DNA from 2 places in the Phyllobacterium ifriqiyense genome. Region 1 is predicted to be linked to the other one. Evidence: predicted binding sites of a transcription regulator. Region 1 holds the regulator's gene; the other holds the start of a gene.
The links. The regulator LexA, encoded in region 1, represses DNA repair genes until DNA is damaged. The targets are predictions, from matches to a motif close to TGTTCNNNNTGTGTTCNG.
Positions count from the first base shown of each region.

Region 2: a site for LexA is predicted at 5,255-5,272, ahead of QFZ34_RS20505 (ImuA family protein). Genes of this name have one in related genera too.

Region 1 covers NZ_JAUSZT010000003.1:2,741,214-2,749,143, reverse strand. The annotation lists gene gltX (glutamate--tRNA ligase) at 1-634, opposite strand, end outside; gene QFZ34_RS21095 (ComEC/Rec2 family competence protein) at 746-3,187, shown strand; gene lexA (transcriptional repressor LexA) at 3,295-4,011, opposite strand; gene QFZ34_RS21085 (substrate-binding domain-containing protein) at 4,164-5,186, opposite strand; gene QFZ34_RS21080 (ABC transporter substrate-binding protein) at 5,471-6,733, shown strand; gene QFZ34_RS21075 (carbohydrate ABC transporter permease) at 6,846-7,793, shown strand; gene QFZ34_RS21070 (carbohydrate ABC transporter permease) at 7,793-7,930, shown strand, end outside.
Region 2 covers NZ_JAUSZT010000003.1:2,628,538-2,636,467, forward strand. The annotation lists gene QFZ34_RS20495 (error-prone DNA polymerase) at 1-3,001, opposite strand, end outside; gene QFZ34_RS20500 (Y-family DNA polymerase) at 2,998-4,551, opposite strand; gene QFZ34_RS20505 (ImuA family protein) at 4,454-5,239, opposite strand; gene QFZ34_RS20510 (hypothetical protein) at 5,481-6,377, shown strand; gene QFZ34_RS20515 (alpha/beta fold hydrolase) at 6,392-7,249, opposite strand; gene QFZ34_RS20520 (class I SAM-dependent methyltransferase) at 7,416-7,930, shown strand, end outside.

The DNA.
Region 1 (7,930 bases):
GTGCCGCATTGGTCAAATGATCATCGCCACGGATAATGTGCGTGACGCCCATATCGTGATCGTCGACGACGACCGCATGCATATAGGTCGGGTTGCCATCCGAGCGAAGGATAATGAAATCATCAAGGTCTTTATTGGGAAAGCGCACATCGCCTTGCACCTGATCGCGCACCAAGGTTTCACCCTCTTGGGGTGCTTTGATACGAATGACGGGCTTCACGCCAGCAGGGGCTTCCTTCGGATCGCGGTCGCGCCAACGGCCATCATAGCGGGGCGGGCGGCCTTCGGCACGGGCCTTTTCACGCATTTCCTCCAGCTCGGCCTGTGATGCATAGCAATAATAGGCTTTGCCTTTGGTAACCAGTTCTTCAGCTACGTCGCGATGGCGCGGAGCACGATCAAATTGGGAGACAACCTCGCCATCCCAATCAAGACCAAGCCATTTCAATCCATCAAGTATGGCGGTTACAGCTGCTTCGGACGAACGCTCGCGATCAGTGTCCTCAATGCGCAATAACATTTTACCGCCCGTATGCTTGGCGTAAAGCCAGTTGAACAGGGCTGTACGAGCGCCGCCAATGTGCAGAAAGCCGGTGGGCGAGGGAGCGAAACGGGTAACGACAGAAGATGACATAGGGTCTCCAGGGCAGTTCGGTCTATTAGTCGAACGTCCAATCGAATTGATTTGGCGTTGATGTACCATAGCGGTGCTGTCGTGCAAGGGCATTGGCAGAAATGGGGATCAATGGCCGAACCGTCAACCGACGAGAAAACGAGCGAAAGACTTTTCTGGTTTCAACCGGAAAGTCTTGGGCAGCCGCTTGTCAAAACATCTGGCACCGGAACGATCGATCATTATGGCGTTGGCTCGAATGGCCGTGTCGCCGTATTCAAACGGTCAGTCGAAGGCAAGCTGCAAGCCATTGCCCATGGAATTCCGGCGGCAATCAACGACGAGATTGCGCGAGGCGCGAAATTCTTGTTTCTGCCGGTGTTCGCTGGAACTGGAGCTATCCTTTATTTCGGCGCAAGCGGAGAGCCAAGACTAAGCCCGATGATCCTGGGAATCACGCTGCTTGTCGGATTTTATCTGCTGGCACACAACAGACCGTCGATAAGGATGGTCTGTCTCGGCTTCATGGCAATCACGGCGGGCATGGTTTGCGCAAAGCTGGAAACCAACAGAGCAGCGACGCCTATGCTTGGGTCTGAAGTGACGACCCGGGTGACGGGGCGTATTTCAGCATTGGCAAAGGATGCAAACGGAGGATGGCGGGTGATCCTTGACGTCATAGGCACCGAACGTCCTTCATTGCGTTATGGACCGGAGCGTATTGCGGTTTCTGCACGTCATTTGCCGCGAGATTTGAGCATTGGCGATGGACTCAAAGCACTGGTCCATCTGCGTCCGCAATCGGGCCCGGTTCGGCCAGCCAATTACGATTTTGCCTTTAACAATTATTATCGCGGCATTGGAGCCAACGGCTTTTTGCTGGGCCTGCCTCAAAAAGCCAATGTCGCGCCAAAGGCCGGAATAGCAGCAGCGGCATTCCTGACAATTAGCAATATTCGCCAGCAACTCACCCATCGCATATTGAAAAGCATTAAAGGGGAGCCGGGCGATATTGCGACATCGCTGGTGACAGGGCAGCGCGACGGCATAAGCGAGGAGACCAACAATGCCATGCGCCGCAGCGGCTTGTCACATATTTTGTCCATATCCGGCTTCCATATGGCATTGGTGGCTGCAATCAGCATAGGTTCGCTGCGCGCTGTATTCGCATTCTTTCCAAGTGCATCGGCCCGCTATCCCGTCAAGAAACTCGCGGCTGTCATCGCCCTGTTTGACTCGGCATTCTATCTTCTGCTTTCAGGCGCCGATGTTGCCGCACAACGCAGCTTTGTGATGCTGGCAGTTATGTTGCTTGCAATGACCGTGGATCGCGCGGCGATATCGATGCGTAATCTCGCAATTGCCGCCTCAATTACAATCGCGGTTTCACCACATGAAATTCTCGGACCAAGTTTCCAGATGTCCTATTCAGCAACTGCTGCCCTTATAGCTTTCTATAGCTGGTGGTCACGCTACCATTTGAGGCGAGGCCTACGAAAACAGACAAGTGCCAAGGCCGGCATATGGCTGTTTCCATCGAAAGCAACGGCCTATATTGGCGGCATTGCCATGACCTCGCTGGTCGCTGGCGGAGCCAGCTCGATCTTTGCTGCCTATCATTTCAATAATACCGCTCCTTTTGGCCTTGTCGGGAATGCCTTGGCGCTGCCAATTGTCTCAATTCTCGTGATGCCCTTCGCAGTGCTTGGCCTGCTCGCCATGCCTTTTGACCTCGATTGGCTTCCGTTTAAAATCATGGGATGGGGCATCGAGATTGTTATCGCCATAGCAAAAGCCGTGGCGTCGCATTCACCAAGTGGAAATCTTGGGCTGATGTCCGAAACTTCGCTTATTCTTATGGCGATAGGGCTTTTGCTTCTTCTATTTCTTTCAACGTGGTTGCGCCTGCTTGCCTTGCCATTGGTAGCATTGGCAATTGGTTTGACGGGACGGGCATCCTATCCTGCGATTGTGGTCTCAGAAGACGGAAAACTGGTCGCGTTAAGAACGGACGACGACCATCTGGCGATCAATAAACAAGCGGGCAGCGCCTTCAGCCTCGATAATTGGCAGTTGGGGTATAGGGCCGGGCAGATCATTAAGCCGGCAATGAAAGGCGATGTTGCAAGCGGCGCTCAATTCGAATGTGCCGATAAGCTTTGCACTGCCCGGGAGCCAGGAGGATTAATCGTTGCCTATACCGATGATGCAACAAGAACGGCAGATGCATGCCTAGAAGGGGATATCATCATTTTGGCTTTTGCCGCGAAGGCTCCAAATTGTCCAAATGCTGGAAAATTGTTACTTTCATCGCAAATGCTGGCGCTCAAAGGCGCTGCGGAGATCAGGTTTGATGCTCCACAATCTGACTCTGTCAAAGCCGATTCCACACCAGTTGGCACCGATTTGGCAAAACAAGAGCTTTCTCAACGCCTGAATTCGGTTGATATAAAGTATGCGATTGGCACGCCCAATCGCCCTTGGAATAATTACCGCATCTATTCCCGCGCCGCGCGCAATCTTGAAGAGCGGCAACTATCCAAGAAACCACCGGATACAAGCAATAAAATGTAGTTCGGCGTTTATGGTAGTCCCAAACATTTTTCGCTAGCTGCTATTCTGTGGCTGTTCGAATGGAGCCTACGAACAAAAGCACACCGTCCAGCGAAGTATAAACGCCATCAATATCTGCGTATCAGACCGACCAGCTTGCCCTGTACCTGAACGCGGTCCGGTCCAAAGATGCGGGTTTCATAGGCGGGGTTTGCTGCTTCGAGAGCAATGGATGCACCTTTTCGGCGAAAACGCTTCAAGGTTGCTTCTTCATCATCCACGAGTGCCACAACGATTTCACCGGGGCTCGCGGTATCTCCGCGCTTGATAACAACAGTGTCGCCATCAAAAATACCCGCTTCGATCATGGAGTCACCTTTGACCTCAAGCGCATAATGCTCACCGCTGCCGATCATATCGGGCGGGAGATTGAGCATGTGAGTCTGGTTTTGAATTGCAGCGATCGGCACACCGGCAGCGATACGTCCCATAACAGGAATGCTGATCATGTTGGCAGCAACAATATCGGCAGTGCTTGCTTGCGGGCGAGGCGGCGCAACATTTCGTCCCAAACTGCCTTCAATAACGCTCGGAGAAAATTTGCGTTGCGCGTTCAGACCCGGCGCAATCGAGTCGGGCAGGCGAAGCACTTCCAGCGCCCGTGCCCTATTTGCTAGCCGACGAATAAATCCTCGCTCCTCCAGTGCGGTAATCAGGCGATGAATGCCGGATTTGGATGCGAGATCAAGTGCATCCTTCATTTCATCAAAAGAAGGGGGAATGCCCGTTTCCTTCAACCGTTCATGTATGAAGAGCAGAAGTTCATGTTGTTTGCGCGTCAGCATAGGGGCGATCCTTAAGTGTGGAATCGGAAAAACAAAACCAGAACAAACACTATATGTTCCAGTTGTGTTCCACAAGGATTAATATCTGGTATAAACCAGCCCTATATGCCCAATTACTCTGAAAATCAGATGGAATGACGCAAAATATGGGCCTATCCGCTTATCGGAGGACCGCTCGACTGGCGCACTGTGAGTTCTACGGGCCATAATTCATGAATATTGTCCACGGGTTCGCCATCAAGGACGCGCACGAGCATTTCAGCGATTCTCGTGGCGGCGGAGCGCATTGATGATCGCGTGGTGGTCATGGATGGAACCATGTTGCTGGCATTGAGATATGGAAAGACATCGTCATGGGTGATGAGCGATACTTGTTTGCCCAACTGATAACCCTTGTTGCGAACTGCACGTGACACACCCAAAGCGGTCATCATTGATCCTGCAATGATTGCTGTCGGTTGCGGAGTGCATGAAAGCAGCCGTTGCGTTTCACGAAAGCCGATTTCATCAGAGAAGTAGTCGTGTACGATGAAGCGCGGGTCGATTTCGACGCCGCGTTCGCTTAGCGCTTGGCGATATCCAAGCTCGCGATGCTCAGAGAACGTAAACCCTCTTAACCCGTCAATCATGGCTATATGCCGATGTCCAAGGTCGAGGAGGTGGCTTGCGGCCTGATAGAATGCGCCCTGATTGTCGATATCCAGCCAGGCATGGGGCCTGTCTATGTTCGTACGGCCATGCAGAACAAAGGGAAAGTTTGCATCGATCAGCATGGATACGCGCTCATCGACCAAAACAGGCCCGGAGACGATGATCGCATCAACCCGTTTGCTCGAAATCAGGCGCTTATAAACCGAAATCTCGTCATTATCGACAATGGGACTGAGCAGAAAATCAATCTCGTCCCGGGAAAGGCGCTCCGCCAAACCGGCAAGAAATTCCGCGGTATGAGGCCCAAATCGCTGGCTGGAATCTGCGGGGATAACCAGACCGATAGCACCGACACGGCCCATGGCTAGACGTCGGGCATTTGCATTTGCGCTATAGCCAAATTTCAATGCCGCTTTATTGACGCGCTCGCGCGTAGCCTCATTCACTTCCGGATAACCGTTCAGCGCGCGGCTAACGGTCGTCTGGGAGAGGTTGAGCTTTTCAGCGAGTTCTTTCAGCTTCATGCCGGACGGTCCAAAACTGTATTCCTATCTGCGTCGTTAGATGTCTTTGCCTTCGTAATATAATCATACTTCAAAGCGCTTTAAATGATCTGCACAATTTTATTTGCCTGATTAATGGCGTTCATAAACTATTTATTGACATTCGTTTTGCGTTTTGACACCTTTTATCCAAAGCGCTTTGGATAGGTTAATTTCACTATCTGATGTGCTTGAGGAGGATCGTCAATTGGGGATTGAGTGCCGTCCGGCATGGGTTGATCCATTAAATATTTCTGGGAGGATTTATGAAAAAGAGTTCAGTTTTGGCGGGCATCCTGCTTACAGCGCTGTTGTCTTCAGGTGCCTATGCAGCCAATCTTTCTATTGTTTACAGCTCGACCGGCAATGAAAATGCCGAGTTGCGCAAGCAGCTTGACCGCTTTGAAAAAGAAACGGGCAACAAGGTTTCCATTGTGGCGATGCCATCAAGCAGTTCTGACAATTTCGGTCAGTATCGCCTTTGGCTTGCAGCCGGAAACTCGGATATCGATGTCTATAAGACCGATGTGGTTTGGGCGCCTCAGCTATCAGAGCAATTTCTCGATTTGACCGAAGCGGCAAAAGGCGTGGTCGACCAGCATTTCCCGTCGATCATTGAAAGCCAGACAGTGGACGGCAAATTGGTTGCCCTGCCATTATACACAGATGCGCCAGCACTTTATTATCGCAAGGATCTGCTCGAAAAGTACAAGAAGCCGGTCCCCAAGACATGGGATGAAATGGCTGCGACCGCCAAGGAAGTGCAGGATGGCGAGCGCCAAGCCGGAAACAAGGGAATGTTCGGATTTGTGTTTCAGGGAAATGCCTATGAGGGTTTAACCTGTAATGCATTGGAATGGATAAAATCATCCGGCGGCGGCCAGATTGTTGAGGCTGACGGTACGATCTCGGTCAATAATCCGGAGGCGGTTGCTGCGATTGATCGTGCCAAAGGTTGGATAGACACCATATCGCCAAAGGGTGCGCTGGCCTATAAGGAAGAAGAGTCCCGCGGGGTCTGGCAGACAGGCAATTCCGTCTTCATGAGGAATTGGCCTTACGCTTATTCATTGAGCCAAGGCGCTGACAGCGCCGTCAAAGGTAAGTTCGATGTTGCGCCGCTGCCCGTGGGAAAAGAGGGCGAGAAATCTGCCGCAACGCTGGGCGGTTGGAATGTGGCTGTTTCAAAATATTCCAAATCACCGGATGAGGCCATAAAGCTTGCTTTGTTCCTGGCAGATGAAAAGCAGCAAAAGGAAATGGCAATCAATATTTCTCATTTGCCGACCATTAAATCGCTCTACGATGACAAGGACATCGCTGCAGCGCAGCCTTTGATCCCATTGTGGAAGCCGGTTTTTGAAACGGCGGTTCCACGACCGTCTGCTCCGACAAAGGTCAAGTATAACGAAGTCTCCTCAATGTTCTGGAGTGCTGTTCACGACACATTGTCCGGAAATGGCACGGCCGCTGAAAACATTGAAGTACTTGAAGCCAAGATCGCCGAGCTTCAGGGAGGTAGCTGGTAGTTTTCTGCCAGCATAAGGGCACGGTGCGAGCGGTTGGAAGCCTCCTGACAATCCGCTCGCACCGACTGCCTGAGTTCACATCCCGATGTTTTTCCTGGGCAGGAATTCAAACATGACCTCAACAGCATTGCGATCAGATCTGTTACGCCAGCGATCCCGCTCGGCTCAGCTTTTCCTCATACCGATGATCATTGCTTTGGCAATCGTGGCTGGCTGGCCATTGATCCGAACCATCTATTTTTCCTTCACCGATGCTTCGCTCACAAATATGGGGGAAGCTAAATGGGTGGGATTCAAGAACTATCTTTCATGGGTCCAGCTGAAAAGCGGGCGCACGCTTTATTCCGGCCTGCTCGTCGATCCAGCATGGTGGAATGCAGTCTGGAACACAGTACGCTTTGCTGTCATTTCAGTGGCGCTTGAAGCCTTTTTCGGAATGATTATCGCCCTCGTGCTGAACGCCGAATTCAAGGGCAGGGGCATTGTCCGCGCAGCAATTCTTATCCCTTGGGCGATACCGACTATCGTCTCTGCCCGCATGTGGGGCTGGATGCTGAACGATCAGTTCGGCATTCTCAATGACCTTTTCATGCGCCTTGGCTTTATCGACAATCCAATCGCATGGACTGCAAGTTCCGATACGGCAATGATCGCCGTGTTGATCGTGGATGTATGGAAGACCACACCTTTTATGGCGCTTCTGATCCTTGCAGGTCTGCAAATGGTTCCGAACGATGTTTACGAGGCTGCCAAGATTGACGGCGTCCATCCCGTAAAGCAGTTCTTCCGTATAACGCTTCCTCTCGTCAAACCGGCGCTGATGGTCGCAATCATCTTCCGGCTGCTTGATGCCATGCGTATTTTTGACCTGATTTATGTCCTGACACCAAACAGTGCTCAGACGAAAACCATGTCGGTGCTGGCCCGCGAAAATCTCATTGAATTCGACAAGTTTGCCTATGGCTCGGCGCAATCGACGCTGCTTTTCGTCGTTATTGCTCTCATGACCATTGTCGCAATCTGGGTCGGCCGAGTTCGGCTGGATGGGGGAGATCGCTGATGCCCGTAGCTATCAAGAATACAGCATTTTATGCGCTTGTGGTGCTCATTGTCCTGTTTGCGGTGTTCCCGTTCTACTACGCAATCATCACGAGCTTCAAAACGGGCAGTGCGCTTTTCACGATTGAATATTGGCCT
Region 2 (7,930 bases), 110 kb from region 1:
AAATGTTGAGGAGCTTTTGCCAGATGACAATGTTGGAGATGCCTGTTTCATCTTCAATAGTCATAAAGACAACGCCTTTTGCAGTTCCAGGCCTTTGCCGAACAGTCACCACTCCAGCCAGTTTGACGCGCTTATTATTCGCCAGACTATTTGCAAATTGGCATGTGGAAACGCCTTCTGACACAAACATTTCTCGCAAAAACTGCATCGGATGCCCTTTGAGCGAAAGCCTTGTCGATTCGTAATCGGCAATGACGTGCTCAGAGAGTTTCATTTGAGGAAGAACCGTTTTGACTTCTGTAGCCAACTCATTTGTTTCAGCCGCTTGAAATAGGGGCAACGTCGTGTTGTCAGGGAAGCGGCGCACGGCCCAAAGTGCCTCTCGCCGGTCGATACCTAGCGAACGAAATGCATCTCCATCGGCAAGCAAGACAAAAGCCCGTCTTTCAAGTTTCGTCAGACGCCTTACCTGTTCAATATCGGTATAGGCTTGCTTTCTTCTCTCACAGATCAAGTCGGCCCAAGGCTTTGAAAAACCATCGACCTGACGAAAACCGAGTCTTGTGCATAAAACACCATTTTCCTTTGATTCCAATGTGTTGTCCCAATGACTGAAATTAATATCTACAGGACGTACTTCGACATCATGCTTGCGCGCATCGCGAATAATCTGGTCTGGCGGATAAAAACCCATAGGCTGTGAGTTCAACAATGCCGCCGCGAAAGCAGCGGGATAATGACACTTAATCCAAGATGAAATATAGACCAGGATGGCAAAACTCGCAGCATGGCTTTCAGGAAAACCATACTCGCCAAATCCTTTGATCTGGTTGAAGCAGTTTTGAGCGAAATCCCTTTCATAGCCTCGGCGAACCATGCCTTCCACCATCTTGTTTTCCAGTTTGTGTATAGTTCCCACATGCCGGAAAGTTGCCATGGCGCGGCGCAATTGATTAGCTTCATCGCCGGTAAAACCTGCTGCGACGATGGCAATACTCATCGCCTGCTCCTGAAAGAGAGGAACTCCAAGCGTCCGGACAAGAACCTCTTTCAATTCGTCTTTATGTCCGTGATCAGGCGAGGGTGAAGGATAAACAACAGAATCAGGATTGTTGCGCCGCTTCAAATAGGGATGAACCATATCCCCCTGAATGGGTCCCGGTCTTACTATGGCGACTTCAATAACCAGATCGTAAAATTTCCTCGGACGAAGGCGCGGCAGCATATTCATCTGTGCACGGCTTTCCACTTGGAAGACCCCAAGGGAATCTGCCTTGCAGAGCATGTCGTAGACGTCGTCATCATCCAATGGGATGTCCGCAAGTCCATAGCGTTTACCACCGTGTAGATGAATGAGATCAAAGGCCTTGCGGATACAAGTGAGCATGCCAAGCGAAAGAACATCGACTTTCATGATATTGAGTTCGTCAATATCATCCTTGTTCCATTCGATGAAAGTACGGTCTTTCATGGCGGCGGGCCCTATCGGAACGGTCAAATCAAGACGTTCCTGCGTGAGGACGAAACCACCAACATGTTGGGAAAGATGACGTGGGAAACCAAGCAGTTCCTTGGCAAGCCTTATGGTGCGGCGGATCATGACATTATCAGGATCAAGTCCAGCCTGCTTTATTTCCTGCTTTTCAACGACCGATCCCCAACTACCCCAAACCATATTGGCCAAAGCGGCAGTGACATCTTCTGTCAGGCCCAGTGCTTTCCCAACATCACGGATTGCACTGCGCGGCCGATAACTGATGACGGTTGCAATAATAGCAGCATGGTCGCGCCCATATCGCTCGAAAATCCATTGCATGACTTCTTCGCGGCGCTCATGCTCGAAATCCACATCAATATCGGGCGGTTCTTTACGTTCTTTCGAAAGAAACCGGTCAAAAAGCAGGTTGCTCGTGGCAGGATCAACGGCCGTAATGCCCAGACAATAACAGACAGCAGAATTGGCCGAGGAACCGCGCCCCTGACAAAGGATATTTTTTGAACGGGCATAGGTAACAATGTCATAAACGGTCAGGAAGTAGGGAGCGTATTCCAACTCCCCGATCAGGGTCAGTTCTTTTTCCAGGATCGTAGACACATTTTTGGGAATGCCATCCGGATAGCGTTTATTGGCGCCGATCCATGTTTCATCGATCAGATGTTGCTGGGGTGTTTTGCCGGGTGGAACAGGTTCATCAGGATATTGATAGCGTAAATCATCAAGAGAAAAACTGATCGGCTTCACAAAGCGCTGCGTCTCTTCAAGTGCTTCCGGAAAAAACCGAAAGAGATACTGCATGTCGGTTGGCGATTTCAGATGTCGCTCTGCATTCTTTTCCAGTTTGCGGCCAGCTGTCTCTATCGTAACATGCTCACGGATACAGGTCAGCACATCCTGAAGTGGCCGCCGGGCAGGAGTGTGATAAAGCACATCATTAACTGCCAAAAATGGAATGTTTGCATCGGCTGCAATTCGAACCAGTTTTTCACCGTGACGCCTGTCGGCTCCCTTGCGCGGCATCACCAGACCAAGCCAAACGCAATCCGGCGCTGCAAAAGCCAGTTTTTTTAGGAAGTCCGTGAAGCTTTCGTCGGGATTTTCGGGAGGCATTACAGCTATCTGAAAATTGTCTGCCTTGAACAGAAAGTCTTCGAAAAGCAGATGGCATTCCCCTTTGGTCTTGGCACGGTGCTTTCCCACACTCAAAATCTGGCAGAGATGACCGTAAGCAGGGCGATCTCGCGGATAAACAACAAGGTCAGGCGTGCCGTCAGTGAAACTTAGCCGACAACCAATATAGAGGTCTATTGAAAGACCCTGTTCTTTTTTAATTTCTTTTCTGGCGCTATGGGCTCGCACCACGCCAGCAAGTGTATTGCAATCGGCAATACCAATGCCTTTAAGCCCCAGAAGAGCTGCAGCCAGAACCAGTTCCTGGGGTTGCGACGCCCCCTTGAGGAAGGAAAAATTGCTGGTGACGGCAAGCTCAGTATAATCCATCAGGCAAAAATCCCATGCAAATACCATCGGGGGGTGGGATCGCCTCGCTCATACAGACCTTCGCGGAATACCCAAAAACGCTTTCCCTGATTGTCTTCAACCCGGTAATAGTCGCGTGTGAGAGCACCCGCATGCTCGCGCCACCATTCTGGTGCAATACGCTCGGGTCCTTCAGCTAAAACAATCGTGTGCTGTACGCGGCGCCACGTAAAGCGCGCCGGTGCACCGTCAGGAACTCCCGATGTCGTTTCAATGCGTTCGGGTGGATTAAACAGTCTGATTGGTCTTTCGGGAGGATTTCCAGGGTAATGTTCTGGTGACCACTGAACTGATTGATCCGATCTATTCCCGGCTGCAGCTTCAAGCATGACAGCACGTTCAGGAATGTGCGTATCAACAGCAACAGGTCGCAACACACGCGAACTGCCCAATCTTATAGAAAGTCTATCGATGAGCGCATCAAATGCTTCTGTCTCTTGCCGCGTATTGTCGAGACTTTTCTGCAGCGCATGTGTTTGTTCTGTTCGAATAGCAGAGAGCCGAACAATATCAAAGCCATAGCCTGCATCCAGAGGTTCTGCCAAGCTTGATAGCCTCTCCTTGAGCAATCGCAGTAATGTTTTTGTCTCTACAAGCGGCCTTCCGGATTCAATACGAATCCGTCTCACATTTCCATCAACACGAAAAAAGCTCGCTTCGATTTCACGCGCACCTTGAACACGGGTTTGCAATTGCCTGAAAAGTTCATCGCCAAGGGATTGAAGTAAAAGCTCGACGGAATCCATAACAACCAAAGGTTCGGTCATGCGTCGCTCAACCATACAGACAGGCACAATACGGCGCGGAGAAATTGGCTGGTCTTGCCTGCCAAAAAGACTGTCCAGGCGATTGATCAGCTCTTTTCCGAAACGGGCAGCAAGGGCAGCACGGGGCAGAACCTCGACTTCGCCAACATGCAGCAGACCTGCGCGCTTCAGACCAGCAAGATGTGCTGCTTCTATCTCAAGACAGGCAAGGTGCAGTTTATATAGTCTCTTTTCTTCATCATCGCCGATGACACCGCCGGATGAATAGCGTGCAAAGGCACGGGCAGAGGCTGCATTGCTTGCGATGGCTGATTTTACTGCCACGCCCTGTTGATTGAGACGATTGTGAATATCCTTGAGCATAGTGTGCTCATCCCCAAAAAGATGAACACAGCCTGTAATATCGAGGATAAGACCATCCGGATCGTCAAAAGCGACCAGAGGCGTGTATCGATCACACCAATCTGCCAGACGCTCCAAAAATGCGGAATCCTGACGAGGTGAGGCAAATGCGATATCCAGCTTTTCAAACTGCGCACGTGCATCAGCCAAAGTCATGCTTTTGTATAGACCTGCTTTTGCAGCTCTCTGATCAACCGCTACCAGCCGTAAAGTATTGGCAATCTTGTCAACAACAATGAGATACTGATCAGAACGGTCGCGCTGCGAATTTTCGCGTTTGAGACGATCCGTAGGAAGATGTGGAAACCACAGAGCCAAAAACCGGCTCGATCCGTTGGAAAACATGATTTTCACTCTCCCATTGTAATAGCCATTGGCCTGTGTTGCCCTGCCTGTTGCGAATGAGTTGGACATGAAAAACAGGGTTGCCCGGCGCGTTTGCACCAGGGGATTGTGAGGTTGCAGCACGAATTAACCACCGTGTGACGGCAGCATTTTCACCCGGAACAGCTCCCAGCCTCAGGAGAAAGGCGGGCACTTCGGCCTGTTGTGCGCTAAGCAGTAATTTTCGCGAGGCAGTCAGATCCAGACATTTGGGATGGCCCCACGGCGCAATAATAACTGCTCCCATACCGCGAATGCCAAGGCTGTCTGCTGCAGCCTTTAAAACATTATGAGGCGAGGAGCACCGAACGAAAATCACCCGCTTCGGGTCGAGACCCAAATAATGCAGGCCGGGAGCATAGGGAAAGCCATGTTCATTGCCTGTAAAATCCTCTTCAATCCAAAGAATGGGGCTTAGGTTGGCTGATGCGCGCAAGGCGAGGGCAATAACAAAACCTGTTGTGGCTCCTGCGTCCCCACTTTCCTTCGCAAAAATCTCATGCAGAGCGCCTCGCTGAAGGCCACCCCGAAATATGCTGTCTACAGTCCGGCAGCCAAGATCAAAGGCAGAGCCAGACGCACCTTGCGTGCCTTGCTCATTTAGAGACGCAATATCGCGTCTTAACGCCGTTAGATCGACGATCGCCACTATAGAACCCCTGTTTGTTCATGATATGTTCCATTATCAAATTTAAGGTATCCAGTGTCAAGCGCTTCCCGACGCGAATGGTTAGAATCAGATCATCACTTCCAGATTTCAGAGTCATCCAGCCTTTCGCTGTTGAGACTCATGGGAAGGATTTCTGATCTGGTTCTGAAGCCCTTCTTCACGATAATGGTTGTGTTATAGATTGAGGTGAAACTACGCTCAAAGTCATAGAAATGATCGCATGTCTGCCAAATCCACTGCTCCCATACCTAAATCGGAAAAGAGACATTCACTATTATTTCGCTGGATGTTGAGGCGGAATGCTCGGCAGGCGTTAAAGCTGCCACAGGTCAGAGCCCGAGAAACAGAGCTGTTTCGTAAAAGTATAAAGGGAAATTTGCCAAATTCAGGTAATGTTCTCCTGGCAGCATGCGATGATCGCTATTTCTACAATTTCGCTCTGGGGCTGATCAAATCCATCGAACGTCTAGGTCAGGCTGAGGCATTCCATCTTCTGCTTCTTCAACCTTCCGGCAAGGTCATCGAGGAAGCGGCTACCCTTTCCAAGACTCTCAAGCACGTGAGGCTGACCTATTCTATTGATCCATGCGCACTGGCAGAGGGGCTGCCACGCCGTGAAATCTATTATACCGCCGCACGCTTCCTGCTAGCGCCTTTAATTCTGGAAGCTGGTGTCGAACGCCTTCTTATGATTGATGTCGACGCCGTGATGAATCGGTCTCCCTGGCCAATAATTCCATCTGATTTCGACCATCAAAGCGGAGCATTCATATTTAGAAGGAATGAAAAACATCCGTGGCGCAAAATTCTTGCATCTGCCGTTCTTTTAAATAATTCGCCAGGTTCAATGCGATTGGCAAATGCAATTGCCGTTTCGATAGCAGTTAGCTTGGGGAAGAAACCCAAATATCATATCGACCAGATTCTACCGTTTTACGTCTGCGACTTTGCAAGCAAAACGATTCAGAATTTTTCCACTGTGGATATTCCCCCCAAACTCATGGGATATGATTACGAGCCGGAAGCCGCTTTCTGGACAGTCAAGGGTCATCAGGCGCTTGATACTTTTATAAGCGAAAGAGACAGGCTTCTTGGCCCAACGGAACAAGAAAACTAAGTCCGCCTGAAAAGTTAGGCGCGGCAGTTAAGCCCTGTGTGAGTGCCGATAGCGCGAATAATGTCATCCCAATCCTCAAGGTGAATTTCATGGCCGCCACCTGGAACACGGAGAAGTTCTGCACCTGGAACGCTTTGTGCCAGCAATTCGCCGTGCTCGATCGGAAAAATCGGGTCCGCTGTGCCGTGGACAACGAGAAGAGGTTTAGCTAATTCGTCGCGCTTGTTGTCCCAGCTGTCACCACCTTTCAACATGAAATGATTGGTAGCGCTGGCGAAGTTTTTAGCACGCTTCACATCATGCTCCACGAGTTTACGGGCCTGCATCTCATTATAGGGATGCCGTGTACCTGCAATCATCTGCGTATCTTTAACAATAAAATCTATGACCTGAGCGCTATCGGTCCAATCAACACTCTCGCCTGTCGCTGCGTGCTCCATATAGGCACTACTCGTCTGCGGAAGGTTGGAGGTATCAACGCCGATGGGCGTGGTTGAGATCAAAGTCAGCGTTTTTACGCGTTCAGGATGGGCGAAAGTGGCCATTTGCGCGATCATACCACCCAGCGACATACCGACCAGATGTGCGGTTTTGATATTGTAGGCGTCGAGCACGCGAAATGCATCCTGAGCCATGTCGTCCATTGTATAATCAGGGTTTCCCGGCTCATAAGCGGTCGAAAGGCCGGTATCCCGATTATCATAACGAATGACGTAGCGTTTTTGGGCGGCGAGTTGCTTGCAAAACCCCTCCGGCCACCACAACATGGAAGCCATGGCGCCCATGATAAGCAGAACAGGCTCATGGGTTGGATCTCCAAAAGCCTGCGTGGCGATCTCAACATTGTCAGCAATGATGATCCGTTCATTCATTTCGTCATCCCCCTGCACAGCATCTGAGGTGTCAATGCCTCGAGCCTCGTCTCAAACGAACAGCAACTACATTGGTTGTGAACTTACATAACTGATCCTCTAATGCAACCAGTCTTGCTAAAGAAGCAACCGCCGGCAATGACAGCAAAAACCAGGAGAGGTTCAAATGTTGGATCGTGCAGATTTCTATGACGCAGAATTAAAACGTCACACCAAACACTTGATTGCCGCTGCCAGCGTTGGAGTGAGTGACCATGTGCTTGATGTGGGTTGCGGGGCAGGGCAAACCACGCGCGATGCCGCCAGCCTTGCTGTCAATGGCAAGGCGATTGGTGTGGATACGTCAAGCGATATGCTGGAAGTTGCCAGGCAACGGGCAAATGATTCTGGGCTCAAAAATGTTTCATTTGAGCAGGGCGACGCCCAAAGCCACGTATTTCCCCAAGCCAGATTCGATCTTTGCATCAGCCGGTTTGGCGCTATGTTCTTCTCTGATCCGACTGCCGCGTTTGCAAATATTGCCAGCGCCATGCGTCCCGATGCGCGACTGGCATGGATGGTATGGCAGAACCAGGATAAAAATGAATGGTCTGGCGCCATTCGGCGAACCGTAGCTCCGACCACGATGGCCTCACCGGAAACCCGGAAGGCGTTTTCCCTTGGTGAACCTGCTACCGCCAA